Linked DNA regions of Gemmatimonas sp.. Each later gene encodes a partner of the first gene's protein in a complex. Links are inferred from orthologs where the notes say so. Each region holds a gene or a part of one and is shown on either strand. Other genes may lie near its edges. The genes, in order: RMP10_RS05205 and RMP10_RS06100.

What was found.
Region 2: RMP10_RS05205 (region 1) and RMP10_RS06100 share a complex: the UniProt entries of both Bacillus subtilis proteins name them as parts of the possible RNA degradosome complex. The link is inferred for Gemmatimonas sp. from one-to-one orthologs.

The regions. Positions count from the first base shown.
Region 1 is NZ_JANPLK010000017.1:220-9,953, reverse strand. What follows is about bases 5,927-8,906. They hold RMP10_RS05205 (polyribonucleotide nucleotidyltransferase), read right to left. Parts: upstream 8,525-8,906; coding sequence 6,329-8,524; downstream 5,927-6,328. Other genes in these bases: rpsO (30S ribosomal protein S15), read right to left, coding at 8,603-8,872; RMP10_RS05210 (pitrilysin family protein), read right to left, coding at 5,927-6,351. Outside these bases: mrdA (penicillin-binding protein 2), read right to left, coding at 1-988; rod shape-determining protein MreD, read right to left, coding at 993-1,505; rod shape-determining protein MreC, read right to left, coding at 1,531-2,676; RMP10_RS05220 (rod shape-determining protein), read right to left, coding at 2,684-3,721; ald (alanine dehydrogenase), read right to left, coding at 3,921-5,036; more of RMP10_RS05210, read right to left, coding at 5,065-5,926. UniProt on the Bacillus subtilis protein: Involved in mRNA degradation. Catalyzes the phosphorolysis of single-stranded polyribonucleotides processively in the 3'- to 5'-direction. Necessary for competence development in Bacillus subtilis.
Region 2 is NZ_JANPLK010000019.1:47,976-57,696, forward strand. What follows is about bases 2,270-5,236. They hold RMP10_RS06100 (ATP-dependent 6-phosphofructokinase), read right to left. Parts: upstream 4,310-5,236; coding sequence 3,230-4,309; downstream 2,270-3,229. Other genes in these bases: RMP10_RS06095 (hypothetical protein), read right to left, coding at 2,270-2,938; RMP10_RS06105 (hypothetical protein), read right to left, coding at 4,372-4,605; RMP10_RS06110 (GspH/FimT family pseudopilin), read left to right, coding at 4,828-5,236. Also shown: RMP10_RS06080 (DEAD/DEAH box helicase), read right to left, coding at 1-422; RMP10_RS06085 (DNA-3-methyladenine glycosylase I), read left to right, coding at 489-1,091; RMP10_RS06090 (hypothetical protein), read left to right, coding at 1,130-1,945; more of RMP10_RS06095, read right to left, coding at 1,958-2,269; more of RMP10_RS06110, read left to right, coding at 5,237-5,283; RMP10_RS06115 (DEAD/DEAH box helicase), read right to left, coding at 5,333-6,493; RMP10_RS06120 (hypothetical protein), read right to left, coding at 6,535-7,662; RMP10_RS06125 (hypothetical protein), read left to right, coding at 7,924-8,319; RMP10_RS06130 (alpha/beta hydrolase), read left to right, coding at 8,474-9,328; RMP10_RS06135 (hypothetical protein), read left to right, coding at 9,378-9,680. UniProt on the Bacillus subtilis protein: Catalyzes the phosphorylation of D-fructose 6-phosphate to fructose 1,6-bisphosphate by ATP, the first committing step of glycolysis.

The DNA.
Region 1 (9,734 bases):
CAATGATCGCCGTGGCCAGTTTCCACGTCGACGCCGGCGCGTACGTTCCCGAGAGCGCGCGGTTCACGAGCGGCCGGTGCGGATCTACCCGAAGGCTTTCGTAGAAGCTGCTCGACACGCCACCGATGAACTTGTTGATGTCGTAGCTCGGCGCGCTGTACAGCGAGAGTACACCGCCTGTTTTGGGATCGAGAGCCACCACCGCGCCACGCAGCGAATCACCGAAGTATTCGTGCGCGAATCGTTGAAGATCGAGATCAATGTTCGTGCGCAATGCCGGCGGTGCTTCCGGCTGTTCCTCCGGCCGAACGCCGGCATCGCGCACCACACGATTGCGCGCATCGACTTCCACAAACCGGCGACCTTCTTTGCCACGCAACTGCGCCTCGTACTGCAACTCGAGGCCTGTCTTTCCAACCTGCTGTCCGGCCTTGTAGCTCTCGTATCTCGGTTTCGAGAGATCGTCTTCCGCGATCTCACCGGTGTAGCCGATCAGCGCCGCCATCGCGGCGCCGTCCGGATAGTACCGCTTGGGCGAGCTCTGAATGATGAGCCCCGGAAACTCGACACGACGTTCCTCGAGCACCGACACGACTTGAAACGACGCATCGTTGAAAATCACGGCCGGCCGCGTGCGGGCGCGACGGAATCGTCGCACCGCTAGTTCCTGCTGCGCGGAGTCGATCTGAATCACCTTCGAGAGCGTGGTGAGCGCCGACCGCAGCGAATCTTCCGTCGGACTCAGTATCGACACCGAGTATCCCGGCAGATTCTCCGCGATCACCTCACCGTGCCGATCGTAGATCGTACCGCGGGCGCCGGGCAATGGCACCTCGCGCAACCGGTTGTTCTCCGACTGCAACACGTACTCCGCGTTCTGCAGCACTTGCGCGCGGAAGAACGCGCCGCCGAGTGCCACGAACGAGGCGAACAGCAGCACACGCGCAAGTCGCGCGCGACGAAGGATCGCATTCGGATGGTAGCTCACAACATCACGTGGTGTGCGGTCGATACAGCGGACGAAACACCGTGAGCAACAACACCGCCAGGAGCGCGGTCAGCGCGGCCGACAGCGGCGACCACAACAACAACGTCACGACGAGCGATGCGCCGGACGCCCCGCCCGTAAGCAACGTCATCGCGATGTCGAACAGCCACTTGCCGGCGAAGACGAACAGTCCCGTGAGCGCCACGTGGTCGGCGAAGAACACCGCCTTGAGCCACGACGCGCCGAACGCCACGAGGGTCAGTACGAGCGCCGACGCGCCGAATGATCCCGGTGCCAGCGCGTCAACCGCGAGACCGGTCAGGAACCCCGTGAGCGCAGCCAACCCCGGGCGCATGCGCACGGCCGAGAACAGAATGGCGATAATGATGAAATCGACGTTCGCGCGACCGTTGAACAGCGGGCGCACGGCAAAATGCGCCGTCAGCAGAATCGCGAAACCCAGCCAGGCGCGAATCGCGCTGCCTATTCCCGGCGTCTGTTGCTGCGGGCGACTCATGCGCAGTTCCATGTCGCCAGCCCCATCACCGACCCGCCGGTGGAGGGCCAGCGCGGGGTGCCGGAGGCGGCGCCACCACACGGGGCTTTGTAGTGTCTGGTCGCGCGCGCGCTCGAGCAAGGCTGTCTGCGCGCACGCGCATGCGCAGACTGTCCGCGCGCACGCTGTCCGCCACCGTGCCCCGAGTGCTCGCCACAAATGCCAGCGTCGAATCAGTGAGCGTATCGGCGGCCGCGTCGAGCGCGGCACGTCGCGCCGCCAGCTCGTCGAGCGCCGCCGCTCTGGCCAGCGAGTCACCAGCAGCCGCCACCGCGCGCGCCGCACTGTCGGCCGCGTTCACGGTGGTCCACACGCCGTTCACGCCGCGTTGTGCCCGCGACGACAAGAGCACGAGTACCGGACCGATCGCTTCCGGCAGCACCGACGGCTTCACGAGATACGTGCGCGCCCACTTTTCGGGCGTGGAGAGCTCGCCGAGCACCGTGCCCACGGGAATGCCGCGCGGATACGTCGCACCCAACCCCGAACTCACGATCAACGTGCCCGGTTCGAGCTTCGCGCGAAACGGCACACCACGCATCTCGAGCAACCAGCGCTCGGCGCCGGCGCCGAGATGCGGCTGCACGATACCGAATGCACCTTCGTCCACGCTCATCGCGCTCACGCGAAAGTCGGGATGCGCCCACGTGATCGCGAAGCTCGTGGCGCGATCCACACTCTGCACCATGCCGACGAGTCCATCCGCCGTCACGACGGGAAGGAACGGCTGCACACCGGCATCGGATCCGGTGGCCAGCGCGATGGTGAATTCATCGCCAGCGCCGCGCGGCGGCAGCAACTCGGCCGGCACGAATCCATCCTGCAAGCGCGCCGAGAGGCCGAGCAACTTGCGCAGCGTCAGGTTCTCATCGGCCACGGCCTGTACCTGCAACGCCTGCGTGGCCACCTGTCCGCGCGTGACCAACACGTCGTTGCGCGCGACGATCGCCGCCCGTACCGATGACGCACGCCCTTCTAGCGCAACGAGCGGCGACAGCACCGTCGTGCGCAGCGTAGCGGCGAATCCTTCACGCGTGCGACGCGGAAGGATCAGCGCCAAGACAGCCAACACGACACACACCAGCGCGAAGCCGGTGTCGAGTCGCCCATCGGATCGGACGCTTCGGGCCACCGCGCGATCAGGTCGTGAGGACGGACCAGTACTTCTCCTCGTCATCGAGGATCTTGCCAGTACCGCGTACCACACACGTCAGCGGATCTTCGTCGACGTGAATCGGCAAGCCCGTTTCCTGACTGAGCAGCACATCGAGCCCGCGAATCAGCGCACCGCCACCGGTCATCACGATACCGCGATCGACGATGTCCGACGCGAGTTCGGGCGGCGTGATCTCCAGCGCGCGACGCACGGCGTCGACGATTTGTTGAATCGGTTCCTGAATCGCTTCGCGAATTTCGCTCGAGTGTACACGCACCGTTTTCGGAATACCCGACACCAGGTCGCGACCCTTCACTTCCATCTCGCGTTCGTCACCGACGGGATACGCCGAACCAATCTGAATCTTGATCTGCTCGGCGGTAGGCTCGCCGATCAGCAGGTTGTAATTCTTGCGCATGAACTGCACGATGCTGATATCGAGCTCGTCACCACCGGTGCGAATCGACGTGTCGCTCACGATGCCGGACAGCGCGATCACGGCGATTTCCGTCGTGCCCCCGCCGATGTCGATCACCATGTTGCCGGTCGGTGATTCTACGGGCAGTCCAACACCGATGGCCGCAGCCATCGGTTCCGTAACCATGAAAACTTCCTTCGCGCCCGCACCCAGCGCCGAGTCGCGCACCGCGCGCTTCTCCACTTCGGTAATGCCGGACGGCACACAGACGATCACGCGTGGCTTCACCTTGAACACGTGCTTGTCGATCACGAGCGTGAGGAAATAGCGCAGCATCTTCTCGGTCACGTCGAAGTCGGCGATGACGCCGTCCTTCATCGGCCGGACGGCCATGATGCCGTCGGGCGTGCGACCAAGCATGCGCTTCGCTTCCAGACCGACGCCCTTGAGCTTCTTCGTCTCGCGATCGAGCGCGACGACGGAGGGCTCGTTCAGCACGATCCCCTCGCCCTTCACGTAAATCAGGGTGTTGGCGGTGCCGAGATCGACTGCGATGGCATTCGCCGGGAAGAACGAGTTGGACTTATTAAAGGGCCAGAACATCCAGGTATGTGCTCGACGGCGCGGAGCGCCGGGAAAGGGCATGCTGCGGCAGCAGTGATCGGTAAGGTACGTGTCGGCCAGAGCAGTTACAAGCTGTTGCGGCAGCGTGACCTAGCACACGTTACGCGATCCGGGATGGAAACGACGAGAGGCCACCGGACGCTGGTCCCGGTGGCCTCTGCTGGTCCGACGGGCCGCCTCAGGCGACGAACGTCGCCGGGTCCGTGAACTCCATGCCAAAGGCATCGGACACACCCTGATACGTGAGCTTGCCGTCGGTCATGTTGAGCCCCTTGAGGAGGGCACCATTCTCGCGGAGCGCCTTCTTCCAGCCCTTGTTGGCGAGCAACAGCGTGTAGGGGAGCGTGGCATTCGTCAGGGCCAGCGTCGACGTGCGCGGCACCGCGCCCGGCATGTTCGCTACCCCGTAGTGAATGATTCCATCCACCGTGTAGGTCGGGTTCTCGTGCGTGGTCGGGTGGATGGTCTCGACACAGCCGCCCTGGTCGACAGCCACGTCGACAATGACCGCGCCTGGACGCATGCGAGCCAGATCCTCGCGACGCACGAGCTTGGGCGCCTTCGCTCCGGGAATCAACACGCCACCGATGACCAGATCACAGGTGCTGATCTGCTCGAGAATATTGTGACGGTTGGAGTGCACCAGCTGCACGTTGGCCGGCATCACGTCCGAGAGGTAACGGAGACGTTCGAGCGACAAGTCGAGTACCACGACCTTGGCACCGAGCCCGGCCGCCATCTTGGCCGCATTCACACCCACGATGCCGCCGCCCAGAATCACGACTTTGGCCGGCGCCACGCCCGGAACGCCACCCAACAGCACGCCACGCCCTCCGTACAGCTTCTCCAGGTACTTCGCTCCTTCCTGCACCGCCATTCGACCGGCCACTTCCGACATCGGGATCAGCAGCGGCAGATCCCGGTTCGGCAGTTCGACCGTCTCATACGCGATGCAGGTCGCACCGCTGGCCAAATGCGCGTTGGTAAGCTTTTCGTCGGCCGCGAAGTGGAAGTACGTGAACAGGGTCAGATCGCGACGAAGGAAACCCCACTCCTGCTCGATCGGCTCCTTCACCTTCAGCAGCAGTTCCGCATTGCCCCACGCCGTCGCAGCGTCGGGAACGATCTCGGCGCCAACGGCGCGATAGGTGTCGTCGTCGAAGCCGCTGCCGATGCCGGCGCCCGATTCGATGAATACCTGATGGCCAGACGCCGTCAGCGCTTCAACGCCGGCCGGGACGAGAGCCACCCGATTTTCGTTGGTCTTGATCTCTTTGGGTACACCGATGCGCATAGTCGCGATTTCCGGTAAAGGTGAGGCGTCAGCGAACGGCCTTGGGGCCGAGGCTGACGAGAATCTGTCGATCGGGATCGAAGAACTCGCGCGCGACGTCACGCACCAGTTCCAGGTCGATGGCATCGACGAGCGCCTTCAGCTCGTCGATGCTGCGGTACGGTTCTCCGTATAACGCGGTAAGCGCCGCCCGATACATGCGCGACGACACGCCCTCCATGGACATTACGAGCTGTCCGCGCAGTTGACGCTTGCCGGCCGCGAGATCATCCTCAGACAGACCGTTCACGGCGACGTCGCGCAGCACATCACGGACGGCATCCAGCGCTTCCTGCGCCGTCTCCGGCGCGCTGGCGAGGTACACACCGTGCGCGCCGGTGTCGGCGTACGAGCTGCTGAACGTTTGCACACTGTAGGCGAGCCCCAATTCTTCGCGCACCTTTTGAAAGAGGCGCGAGCTCATGCCGCCGCCGATGAGCATATCGAGCAGCGCGAACGCGTACCGACGGTGGTCACCAAAGGCGATGCCCTGCCCACCAAGCACGATGTGCGTCTGCGCAATATCCTTGCGCGACACATGCTCGGCGTGAGGGCCGGCTGCCTCGACTGGATCGAGCGGAAACGGCGTCATGTCACCGCGTTCCCGTGTGCTCCACCCCGTGCCCTGCAGTACCTCGAGGAGTTGGTCGTGCTCCACGCGGCCCGACGCCGCGACCACGAGACGGCCGGGATGGTACGCACGCTCGTGCAGATCGTGCAGATCGGCCACCGACAGCGCCTTCACCGTGGCACGGGTCCCGAGAATCGGGAAGCCATGCGGGTGATCACCCCAGACCGCACGATTGTGCACGTCGAAGATGATGTCGTCCGGCGTGTCGTCGACCATGCTGATCTCCTCGAGAATCACCTTACGCTCGAGGGCCAGATCGGCCTGACGCAACAACGGCTCGAAGATCAGCTCCCCGATGACCGAAGCGGCCTCCGGAAGATGTTCATCGAGCACGCGGGCCTGATACGACGTGTGTTCACGCTCGGTGTACGCATCGAGCGAACCACCCAAGGTTTCGAGCGCGAGTGCGATCTGCTGGGCACTGCGCGTGCGCGTGCCCTTGAACACCATGTGTTCGAGCAGATGCGATACGCCCATCTGTTCGGGACGTTCATGCAGCGTTGCGGCGCGGACCCATGCCCCGAAAGCAACCGACCGCGCTCCCGGAACGGATTCCGAGAGCACGGTCAGTCCATTGGGCAGATCCGTGCGGTGCAACGTGGGCGCCTGCGCGCCCGACGTATTAGCGCCGATCGCGACCGCCACCACCACTCCGTCCGCCGCTGCGTCCGCCGCGATCACCGCTGTCTTCACGACGCGGCGGGCGTTCGCCCGGCGTCTCTTCCGGCATGCCTTCGGGGCGCGGGAGGAGCGCCTTCATGGACAAACGGAGACGTCCACGCTCGTCGCGATCGACCAGCTTGACCGTGACGCGATCGCCCTTCTTGACCACGTCTTCCGGCTTCTCCACGCGTTCCCACTTCATCTCGGAGACGTGCAGGAGCGCTTCGGTGCCCGGCATGATTTCGATGAACGCGCCGAACGCCGTCACGGTCTTGACCGTGCCCTCGTACGTCTCGCCCACCACCGCCTCGGCGGTCATGCCTTCCACCATCTTGCGCGCGCGCTCCATCGATTCGGCACCGACGGCGGCAATCGTCACCGTACCATCGTCGTCGACCGTGAGCTCGGCACCCGTCTCTTCCTGAATGCCACGGATATTCTTGCCCTTCGGTCCAATGAGCTCGCCGATCTTATCGACCGGGATCTGCACCGTCACGATCCGCGGCGCGTACTTCGAGAGATCACCACGCGGCGCGGCAAGCGCCTTGTCCATCTCGGCGAGGATGTGCAGGCGGCCTTCCTTGGCCTGCAGCAGCGCCTCTTCCATGATCTTGAGGTCGAGCCCCTCGATCTTGATGTCCATCTGGATCGACGTGATGCCGTCCTTGGTACCGGCGACCTTGAAATCCATGTCGCCGAGATGATCTTCGGTGCCGAGGATGTCGGTCAGGATCGCGTACTTATCGCCTTCCTTGATGAGACCCATCGCCACACCGGCGACGGCGGCCTTCATGGGCACGCCGGCATCGAACAGGGCGAGCGAGCCGCCGCAGACCGAGGCCATCGAGGACGAGCCATTCGACTCGAGCACTTCCGACACGATACGGATCGTGTACGGGAAGTTGGCGAAGTCGGGCAGCACGCCTTGCAGGGCGCGTTCGGCCAGGTTGCCATGGCCGATTTCGCGGCGGCTGGTGCCACGCATCGGACGCACTTCACCGGTCGAGAACGGCGGGAAGTTGTAGTGCAGCATGAAGGAGCGCGTGGTCTCGCCCGCTTCGTTGATCGTATCGAGACGCTGCGCATCTTTCGCGGTGCCAAGTGTCGCGGCGACGAGCGCCTGCGTCTGGCCACGCGTGAAGAGCGACGAGCCGTGGGCACGAGGCAGCACGCTGTTGTCGATGCTGATGCCACGCACTTCGTCGGGCTTGCGGCCGTCGACGCGCAGATTGGTGCTCAGCACCTGCGCACGCAGTTCGTTGTACTCGACATCGCCGAGGACATTGTGAATGTCCTTCGCGTTGTCGGGGAACTCGAGGAGCAGTTCGGCGGCGGCTTCCTTCTTGACCTTCTCGATCGCTTCGATGCGCGTGTGCTTGTCCTTCTGATTCAGCGCTTCGCGAACGCGACCCGACGCATGCGCCTTCGTGCGGGTGATGACGGCATCGGGTGACTCCGTCTTCGTCCACGCCATCTTCGGCACCTGCACCTTAGCCAGCAGTTCGTTCTGCATCGCGATCAGCTCGCGGATGCCATCATGCGAGAGGCGCAGCGACTCGAGCACGTCGGATTCCGACACTTCGAGCGCGCCGCCTTCGACCATCACGATGGAGTCCTGCGAACCGGCGACGATCAGCTCCATGTCGGAGAAGGCCAGTTGCTGGAACGTCGGATTGAGCACCCAATGTCCCTGCACGCGACCCACGCGCACGCCGCCGATCGGACCCATGAACGGGATCTTCGAGGCGTTCAGCGCAAACGACGTGGCGAGCAGCGCCAGCACGTCGGCGTCGTTCTCCTGGTCGGCGGAGATGACGTAGACGAAGACCTGCACTTCATTCTTGAAGCCTTCCGGGAACAGCGGGCGGATCGAGCGGTCGATGATGCGGCACGCCAGGATCTCGTGATCGTGGGGACGCCCTTCGCGCTTGATGAATCCGCCCGGGATCTTGCCGGCGGCGTAGGTCTTCTCCTTGTACTCAACCGTCAAGGGGAAGAAGGGGAGCGGACTCTGGTTCTCGCTCACGGTAACGGCGGCGAGAACCATCGTCTCGCCGAATTGTACGATCGCGGAACCCGCCGCCTGCTTCGCCATCCGACCGGTCTCGATGACCAGGGGGCGACCGGCGAACGTCCGCTCGATTCGATGCATCATCTGCTGAATAGCCTCATGAGAACGCAAATCGCGCGGGAGGCATGACTGCCCCCGCGCGACGACATGGCGTGGTCCGACTTAGTATCGGAGACCAAGGTCCTGCACGAGCGTGCGATACTGCTGCACGTCCGTACGCTTCAGATAGTCGAGCAGGCGGCGACGCTTGCCCACCATCTTGAGTAGCCCGCGGCGACCATGATGGTCCTTCGCGTGCGTACGAAAGTGTCCCGTGAGGTAGTTGATGCGATCCGTGAGGATGGCAACCTGAACCCGGGTCGATCCGGTGTCCACATCGTGGGACCGGTACTTGTCGATCGTGAGTGCCTTATCGAACGCCATCGTCGTAATATTCTCAGCGCGTGTCGTGCGCAGCCTTTTGTGCGCGCAATAGTAGGAAGCACAAAAGCTTAGTCCACCTTGCCCCGCCTGTAAAGGACCTCGACGTGCCTGACCGCTATTTGGGGCAAATAATCAGCAAATATCAGGTCACCCGACTGCTCGGCTCGGGGGCCTTTTCGTGGGTATACGAGGCGATAGACCAGGATCTGGAGATCCCGGTCGCCCTCAAAATTCTGCGTCCGGAATTTTCGGGACAAGACGTTGCTGAAACCCGTTTTCGTCGAGAAGCGGCCACGGCCGCCCGTCTCCGCCACCGCAATATCGTCACGGTTCGCGACGTCGGGCAGGTCGACGGCGTGGTGTTCGTGGCCATGGATCTCCACCCGCTTACCCTCGGACGCCGACTCGCGCTGGCTGGCCGGTTGCCGGAAGCCGAGTGTCTCCGCATCGGAACTGATGTCGCCGCCGCGCTCTCGATCGCGCATGCCGGCGGCGTCATCCACCGCGATATCAAGCCCGACAATATTTTGCTTGGCTCAGAGGGAGAAGCCGTCGTCGCCGATTTCGGCCTCGCCCGGGCGCTCGCCGGTGCCGCCTCGCTGAGCGCGACGAACCAGGTAATGGGCACGCCTCATTATTTCAGTCCGGAACAGGCGCGTGGCCAGGAAATCGACGGTCGCAGTGATCTCTACGCCCTCGGCGTCACGCTGTATCGCGCCGCCACAGGACACCTGCCTTTCGAGGGTGATGATTGGTACGCCGTCGCCAAGCACCACATCGAAACGGCGCCGGCACCGCCGCGTACGTTCGCGCCGGAACTGAGCCCGGAGTTCGAAGCGGTCATTCTCCGCTTGCTCGCCAAGCAACCCGA
Region 2 (9,721 bases), on another replicon or contig:
ACGACCAGCGTGTCGGTCGGCTGGATGTCGCCATCCTGAAACCATCGGCGCGCGATGCCGGTCGTGATCACCACTACGTTCCACGACGGCGTCTCCGGCGTCGCTTCCCGTTCGCGGTTCACCACGCCCGCTTTCAGCGCGGTCGTGCCAAGAATCGTTTCGGCGATGGGACGAATCGCCAGCGTCTTCCCGGTGCCCGTGCCGGCCACGATGCCAAACCCCTGCCCACTCGACGCCAGGCGCCGCAGGTCATCCCCGCGCGTACGCTCGAGGAACGTGTCGAGGTGCAAGCCGACCGCGAGTTCGATCGTCTCGCATGCCGCACGGGTCGGTGCGATGACGATGACGCGCCCGGTCGGCGGCTTGGCCGCGACAAAGGCGTCGCGGTCGGGGGGTAGGTAACGATCTCGAGGAGTGCGCACCTGTGAAATCTACTGCGGATTCGGCTTGCATTGGATCAATCAGGCGCGCGCCGCTAAATTTGAGTGATGAGCACTCCGGTTCGCTGTACCTGGCCCGTCAAGGCACTGGACGTGGCGTATCACGATACGGAGTGGGGCGTACCGGTACATGACGACCGCACGCTGTTCGAGTTCATCACGCTCGAGGGGGCGCAGGCGGGACTGAGCTGGTCCACCGTGCTCGCCAAGCGCGCACACTATCGCGCCGCCTTTCAGCAGTGGGATGTCAGCGCCATTGCCGGGTTCGCACCGGCTCAGGTCGACACACTGATGCAGAACGCGGGGCTGGTGCGACATCGCCAGAAGCTGGTGAGTACCATCGGCAACGCCCGCGCCTTCCTCGCCATACAGGACGCGTTCGGGAGCTTCGACGCGTACCTCTGGCGCTTTGTTGACGGCACACCGATCGATCAGCGGCTCACAGCGTCGAGCCAGATGCCCACGCAGACCGCCATCTCCGATGCGATCTCCAAGGATCTCAAAGCGCGCGGATTTCGCTTCGTGGGCACCACCATCTGCTATGCGTACCTGCAGGCCGTCGGGCTGGTGAACGACCATCTGGTCTCGTGCTTTCGGCACGACGAGGTCGCCCGCGACCAGAACGCCCACCATCGACTCGACGCTCGCTGATGTGGCGCGACGGCCTGTTCCGGTCGGGTGTTCCCACCATGATCGCCGGGATCTGCTTCCTCGCCCTGGCGTATGTCGGCGTCGTGCGTCGCGAACGACTGGCCGTGTATTGGGCGGCTGCCTGGGCGCTGCTGGTCGCGCGCTATGTGTGGAGCAGCGTGTGGGGCCTTCCGTATCCGTCACCGTGGATCGGGACGGCAGCCGCCATGCTGCGGGTGGGCTTCGCCATGACGATCCTGGCTGGCACCGTTGCACTGCGCGGCGATCGTTTCCGTGTGTGGCTCATTCCGGCTGTCGCCATCGGCGTGCCGTTAGCCACGGGGGTGCTCGGCTCCGTGATGCGCTCTGGCGATCAGAATCGCCTCAATCTCAGCGTGATGCTGTTGCTGTTGCTGATCGCCGCGTGGCGATTGGCCACGGCCAGTGCGTTGCCTCGCTTCGAGCGCGCTGCGTCATCCATCTCGCTCGCCGTGTACGGGCTGGCGTCGTTCACGGCATCGCAGCTCCCCGATGGCGGCGCCGCGCTGGGCCGGGTGACGATGCTGGCATGGGCGTCGCAGCTGCTGGTTGGGATCAGCATTCTCGCCACCTTCTTCCGGCTCTCGTACGACGCCGAACTGGCGGCACGGCGCACCGTTGAGCAGCGGCTCACGCAGGCCCTCAGCGGCTTCGTGCACATCTGCATGCACTGCAAAGCCGTTCGCGGCGAGCAGGATGCCTCGTGGCAGAAGCTGGAGACGTTCGTGGCCGAACGCACACAGGCCGTACTTTCGCACGGCCTGTGTCGTGATTGCGCTGAAGAGTACTTTCCCGACGAGACGAGCGGTCATTCGCCCGCGGTTGCCGGCGCATAAGCGGCCGAGCGCTTACCGCTGAATCAGCTTCACCCGCTGGCCGTTCTTGAAGATCTCGATGCGGTCGGCGCGTCCGTCGCGGTTCACGTCGGTCCAGACCTGCAGCAGTTCGTTGCTCTGATCAAGAAAGATCGCGCGCCACGGCACGCCGCCCCGTCCCTGATCAGGCACGCGCACGGTGAATTCGTTGGTACCGAGCCACTGCATGATGTCGCTGCTGGGCCGACCCTGCAGCACATCCGTCACCGAGCGCATGGGCGGCAGGACCTGCGGATAGGCGCGAGACGCGTACTCCGGCAGATCATCGCACCGACCATCCTTATCGAGATCGTTGCACACCGGCGGGCCATAGCGTTGGTCGTCGCACCAGCCGTCGCCGTCGCGATCGAGACACGTCGCCGAGCCGTATCCCGGTGGCCGGACGCCCGGCGCCTGCGCGAAGTAGCGCGGATCGTTCACCGCGCCCGGCACCACCACGCCGCCCGGCGTGATGTACCCGCCGTATGACCCTGTGGGCCCCTGCGGTGACACCGCGCTCCCCGGATACGACGAAGCCGGCGAAGAATTCGCCGGCTGATCACCGTGGAGCTGCGCGTCCGTAATTTTTTTCGCTTCCCAGGCGTCCCTCGCCCGCGGATCCGCCTGAGAGAGATCAGGCGGAATCAGCGGAGCGCCCTTCTTGTCGGTGGGTTTCGCGAACCCCTTGATCGGCAGATCCGGCTTCTTCCCCTTCGCCGCATCCTCACCGTAGATCACGCGCCCGTTCGCCGGCTTGTTCCGCACGGCACTGGCACAGTCGGTCGGCGCCGGCTGCTGCGCGGCCGGGACCCCTTCGACCCACACACGGCACATGCCAGCCGGCGGCCGATAGTCCTTGGGAATATCCGTTTTATCGTTTCTCTCGCTGCGACCCTGCGCGCTCGCGCGCTCCGCACCAAGCGTCAGGCTCAGTACGGCGGTCGTCGCCAGAATGCGCCAATTCATCTGAAACATGCCTTCCTCCTGCAGGACATCGCGCGCCGTCCACCACGGAGAGCATACGGACGTCCCGATGTCTTTCTAGGGCAGGGTCCATGCCACGACGGACCCGACCGTCGGCTGGCGCACTGCTGCGGTGTAAGTATCGGCACCACGGTACCCTACGGACAGGGGGAGGGATCGTGAGGTAACAGGCAGCGTCCGTAGGAGGGGACACTCACTGTCTTAAAAACAGTAAGGGGTATGGAGTACGGGGTATGGAGTGCGTGTTTCCCTACCCCCTACTCCCGACTCCCTACTTCGCTGTTAATCCCCAAACGAAATACCCATCATTCGGGCGGCCTGCACCACGTCATGGGCCGGGTCGACGCGCTTCGTTTCCTTGAGCACGTCGGCGATCGGGATGGTGACCAGGTGCGGCGACTGTAGCGCGACCATGTGACCCCAGCGCTTGTCGGCCACGGCCTGCACGGCTGCGGCGCCGAAGCGGGTGGCCAGCAGTCGATCGTAGCCGGTGGGTGATCCACCGCGTTGCAGATGTCCCAGCACCATGGAGCGGGTTTCCTTGCCCGTAATGCGCTGAATGTCGTACCCCATGCGTTCAGCGATCCCGCCCAGACGACGATCCTGCCCCGGTAGCGACGCGCCGATGATCGACTCCATACCACCCTTGGGCTTCGAGCCTTCGGCGACCACCACGATGCTGAAGCGCCGACCGGCCGCGTCCCGGTCCATGATCTTCTCACAGACTTTCTGAATCTCCCACTCGATTTCGGGAATCAGAATGACGTCGGCGGTCCCTGCCACTCCGGCGTGCAGCGCGATGAATCCGGCGTCACGCCCCATGACTTCCAGCACCATGACGCGATCGTGCGACTCCGCCGTCGTGTGCAGCTTGTCGATCGCTTCCATGGCCGTATTCACCGCGGTGTCGAAGCCGAACGTCGTCACCGTGCCGGGCACGTCATTGTCGATCGTCTTCGGCACGCTGATCACGCGCATGCCCTTGGCCGCCAGCTGCGCCGCAATCTTCAACGAGCCATCGCCGCCGATCGAGATGATCGCTTCGATGCCGAGATTGCGGGCATTCTCCACGAGCTCATCGGAGCGATCGACATTCTTCCACGTTCCGTCGGGCTGCAGAATCGGATACGCAAACGGGCTGCCGCGATTGGTCGTCTTGATGATCGTGCCGCCCTGATTGGCGATGCCGCGCACCGTCTCCTCGGTGAGAGGGACGATTTCGTCTTCGCCAAGGAGCCCGGCGTAGCCGCGCTTGATGCCAAGCACGTCCCAGCCGCGGGTTCGGGCGGAGAGCACTGCCGCCCGGATGACGGCGTTGAGTCCCGGAGCGTCGCCGCCGCCGGTGGAAATCGCTATCCGCATGTCAGAAGAGATGGATCGAGTGGTTGGGAGTGATCGCGATAATCTATCGCGTCATCACGCATTCAGGGCGTCGGGAATGCGGGTGCGCGCATCTGAACCCCGGCACCGGCAGCCAGTTGGCGCACGATGGTGTCTTGAGACGCGAGCACACCGCGCAGCGAGTCGATCTGCGCCTGCAGCATGGAATTCTCCTCGCGAAGCTCGCCCACGAGCGTACCGAGGTCCATCACCGCCTGTCCCGAATTCAGTTCGCTGGCCGGGCTGGGGATGCCGCCGCCGGCGGTGGCCGCAGGCAATGGCCGTGGTCGCAGACAGACTCGTGAGCGCGATGGCGATCAGGGTCGCGACCCGGCGAGGCCCGGCCAACCGGTCAGCGTTGCGAAGCGCATGGCGGCGTAGTTCGGATGACACCGTTCGACAACCTCGGAGTGATCGTGTGATCCAGCGCGACGAGCAACGCGATGCTTCACGATATCGTCGCCGCGCCTCATCCACGACACCCTGCGCCCATGTTACCGATGCACCTTTCGCGCCGCACCGACGGCCTGCGCCAACGTCGACGCGGCGCGACGCTGGTCGAGCAGCTGTGGCTGCTCGTGCTCACTGGCGCCCTCGCCGCGCTCGCGATCACGTCGGGGGGCAAGCTGTTCGCGGCCCTCGATGTGGCGATGGCTGCCCAGGAAACTGTCGACCTGCTCGCACTGGCGCGTGATCACGCCATTGCCACCGGCGGCCGGACTGCGGTGCGCTTCGATGTGACCGGCACGCGTGTCGTCGTGCACGCGGGCCGCGACACCATCGCCGTGGGCGACTTCCATGGCAGCGGACTCACGCTCGAGGCCACGCGCGACTCGCTCAGCTATGCGCCATCAGGATTGGGCGTGGGGGCCGCGAATCTGCGACTCGTTCTTAAGCGAAGCGCCCGAGCCGACACCATTACGGTGTCGCGTCTCGGGCGCGTGCAACGACGATAGCAACGGCCGACGCAACCGCCGACGCAACCGCCGACGCAACCGCCTCGAATCAGGTGCCGAAGTCGAAGCCCGGCACGCTCACGCGCGGAATTTCCTGACCGATGGTCCGCTCGATCGTGCGCACCATGCCGATGTCTTCGGCCGCCATGAAGGTGTAGGCATCGCCGGTGCTGGCGGCGCGGCCAGTACGGCCGATCCGGTGCACGTAGTCTTCCGGCTGCTGCGGTACGTCATAGTTGATCACGTGCGTGATGCCGGAGATGTCGAGACCCCGCTGCGCGATGTCGGTGGCCACCAACACGCGCAACTTGCCCGACTTGAAGTCTTCGAGCGCCGCCATGCGTTCGCGCTGGGACTTGTCGGCATGCATCGCGCCCGCCTTCACGCCGGCCTTCTCGAGATCCTGCACCACGCGATCGGCGCCGCTCTTCGTGCGCGTGAACACCAGCACCGAGTCGTGCGCCTTCTTCGTGAGCAGATGCACGAGCAGATCATTCTTGAGATGACGCGGTACCGGGTACACCGCGTGCGTCACCGTGGTCGCGGCCGACGAACGCCGACCGACCTGCACCACGACGGGCTTGCGGAGATACTTGCGCGCGAGCGCCTCGACCTCGGGCGGCATGGTGGCGCTGAACAGCAGCGTCTGCCGGTAGCGCGGGACCTGTTCGACGATGCGATTGAGCTGCGGCGCAAAGCCCATGTCGAGCATGCGGTCCGCTTCGTCGAGTACCAACGTCTCGAGATACGAGAAGTCGACGTTGCGTTTCTCGAGATGGTCCAGCAAGCGTCCCGGCGTGGCGACGACCACGTCGACGCCGGCGCGCAGCGCGCGTTCCTGCGGCTCGTAGCCGACGCCGCCGAACACGGGGATGACGTCTACCGGCGCGTACTTGGAATACTTGCGGACACTCTCCTCCACTTGGAGACAGAGCTCGCGGGTGGGGGTGAGCACGAGGACGCGCGTCCGACGCGGTCCGCCCAGCAGTCGATGCACCATCGGCAGCGTGAAGCTGGCGGTCTTGCCGGTGCCCGTCTGGGCGAGGCCGATCAGATCGCGACCTTTCAGCGCGAGCGGAATGGCATCGCGCTGAATGGGCGTGGGACGCTCGTAGCCGGCATCGGAGAGCGCGGCGAGCAAGGGTTGGGCGAGGCCCAGATCGGCGAACGTTGTGTCGTCGATCAGCGTGTCAGGGTCGATTGCAGTCATGTGTTGACCGGAAAGCTAATCGGTCGGGCCGTACGGGAAGCCTAGAGCAGCTCGATCTCTCGACCGCTCAGCTGGGCGATCAAGGCAAGCCGAAAGGTGACGTCGGCGGAAAAGGCCGAGTCGGTGGGCTCGCCGAAGGTCGGATCGGAGAGCGGAAGGAGCGGCCACGACCACACGGGCACGCGCTCCGGCATCACGACCGAGCGCGGCGGGGTCCACACGTGCTTGCGGTCGCGGTCGTCCAACAGGCGATCGAGCAGCTTGCACCACCCATCGTGCTTCTTGAGAAAGCCGATGCGGGCCATGACCTCGAGCCAGCCCAGCGACGAGGCCATATCGGCATCCATCGCGTTGCGGGTGGGCAGCAGGTCGCCCAGCACCAGATGCGGCTGTTCGAGAAGATGCGGCCCCACCTGCTGCACCGGCTGCTGGCGCGGCCACGGCTGCGTGAGATAGGTGTACAGCCGATCCATGAACTCGTAGTGCTCGCTGCGGAAATGGGGCATGTAGCCCAGCATCACCAGCAGGTGAAACGATGGGGCCGTGACCTCGGCCGGGAGCACATGCTGGTTGCCCAGACGGATCCACGGCTTCTGTGCCAACGGTGACTTGAGGAACGTCATGACCCGATCCACCAATCGTCGGGCTGCCCCGCGGAGCCGCGGATCGCTCTCATACCCCGCCTGCGCCAGCGCCGCAGCCGCCCCCTCGCGCAACAACAATCGCCCACGCTTGATCAGATCGTCGTCCCACTCCTTCGGCATCATCTCGGCCAGAAACGACGGATCATCGTCCTCGGCCAACAGACGGAACAGGAGCCGCTTGGTCGAGCTTAACGCCGGGCTCTCGGGGTCCCACCCAAGCTCCAGCAGCCGACGGTAGGCCGGAATCGTACCGATGCCTTCCAGGGACAACCCAGCAGGCACGGTGAGCATGCCCCCGGGCCACTGTCCGTCCCCATCCTGCATGAGCAGCAGGTGCCATCCCTGCCGGCTCGCATAGGGAAGTGTCGCCCACCCCGCTTCAGCGGCCGCTTTCGGCCAGAAGGCCTTCGTGGCGCGGAACTGTACCGACGGTGACGCGGTACGGAGCAACCGACTCATGGGAACCGTGACCGGTCCCGGCGGCGGCGGGGGCGCCGGCATCGGCTGGTACAGCGAGAGGCGCACGTCCGGAGGGACCGGCTGCGAATCAGGCAAAGGTAGCGGCGATATCGAGGGCGGAAGCGTCACAATTCTGCAATTGTACCCCTCAGCCGACGTTCCGCCAGAGGTCGAGGGACGAACAGCACCGTTCATAAGGCGATCTCATCTATAATCTTCTCTTTTGTCTTAACGCTTCTGCCAGCTCGAACGTCTACCCTGTGAGGTACGTCAGCGGCGTGACCGCGCCGTGGACGGTGCCGAACGACCCACCGAGCCCCCCTTCTCATGAAGAACACGATCCGCATGTTCGTTGCTGCGGCTGCCCTCGCGATCGCTGTACCCGCCTATGCCCAGGGCGGCGGTGGTGGCGGTGGCGGTGGCATGCAGATGTCGCCCGCCGAGCGCATGGCTCGCCAGAAGGAACAGCTGTTCAAGGACATCACGCTCACGGCCGCGCAGTCGGCCAAGGTCGACACGATCATGATGCAGGCCGCCGCGAAGCAACAGGAAGCGATGGCGGCCGCGCGCAGCGGTGGTGGCGATATGGCCGCCATGCGCGAGTCGATGCAGAAGATGAACGCGGAACGCAACGAGGCGCTGAAGGCCGCGCTGACCGACGACCAGAAGAAGAAGTTCGACGAGAACGTCGCGGCCATACCGCAGCGCCGCGGCGGTCTCTGACCGACACCGCAGGATGTGGGACCAAGCGGGGGGTGCCAGTCGGCATCCCCCGCTTTTCGTCGTCCCGCGGCGGAATCGCTTGTTCCGCGACGCCGTGCAGTCGAGATTGACTGCGGCTCATGTCTGCTCTCTCCGCCTCCCCTAGCCAGCGCTGATGCGCGGCGAGTTCGTCGATCTGGGGGGCGTACGCCTCTACTGCTATGCATTCGGCGAGCGCGGCGTCGGTGAGCCGATCGTCCTGATCCACGGCGCTTTCACGTCGTCGCACTTGTGGCAGGATGTCCTGCCACGGTTGCCCAAGGGACATCGCGTGCTGGTGCTGGATCTGCTCGGACACGGCCGAAGCGACCCGCCCGGTACGCACCCCATGACGGTCGCCGGTCACGCCACGCGCGTCGCCGCGTTGCTCGACGTGCTTGGCGTACGACGGGCCTCCCTCGTGGGCCACGGGATGGGTGCCGCCATCGCGGCCGTGGTGGCGCACGAACACCCGGAGCGCGTGGCGCACCTCCTGCTCGTGAACCCCACGATGATCGGCTGTCAGTCCGGCGACGTGGCCTTGAGTCGCCGTGTCGCGCGTCTGGTGCCCTTCCTCCCGCTCTGGCGTCGCCTGTCGCCGGGCTGGCTGGCCTCGGCGCTCCACTCCGCGCTACTTCCCTGCTACGCCCATCGCGACGTTGGCGCGCGGTCGCTCGATCTCTACCTCAAAAGCTTCCGGACCCGCGACGGACGTGGTTCGGCCATCGCCCAGCTGTCGGCTCTCGCCGCCTCACGCGGCGATACCACCGCCGCCCTCGCGCCCGGCGCGATCACCTGCCCCGTGCTGCTCGCCACCGCGACTGCCGATCCGTTCGTACCTACGGTCCGCGCCGTCCGACTCGGCGAAGCACTCCGTCTCGCGGCACCGAACGGGGTCGAGCTCCGCGAACTCCCCGGCGTTGCCCACGTGGCCCCCGAAGAAGCACCCGACCGACTCGGTGCCCTCGTGGCGGAACTCCTGACCCGCTGAATTGTCAGAGAGTGCTCCGCGTCACGTCCCTTCCACCCGCCCGTTTCTCATGACAGATCGCCTCGCCACCATGCGCGTCATGGCTGCCAAGCAGCCGACGAATCCCCTCGCCCGCTTCGGTCTCGCCAACGAGCTGCTCAAGGCCGGCCTGCTGGACGAAGCTGAGGTGGAGCTGGCCGCGTATCTCGCGCTGCACGACGATGAAGGCAACGGCTGGCTGCGATACGCCGATACCCTGCACGCCCTCGGCAAACAGGACGCCGCCCGCGCGGCCTGCGACAAAGGCACTGAGGCCGCGACACGGCACGGACACGCGACGCTGGTCTCGGAATTCGAAGAGCGGGAGTACTGAACCGCGCGGATTTCGCGGATTCAGTAGACAGTGTTCAGAAC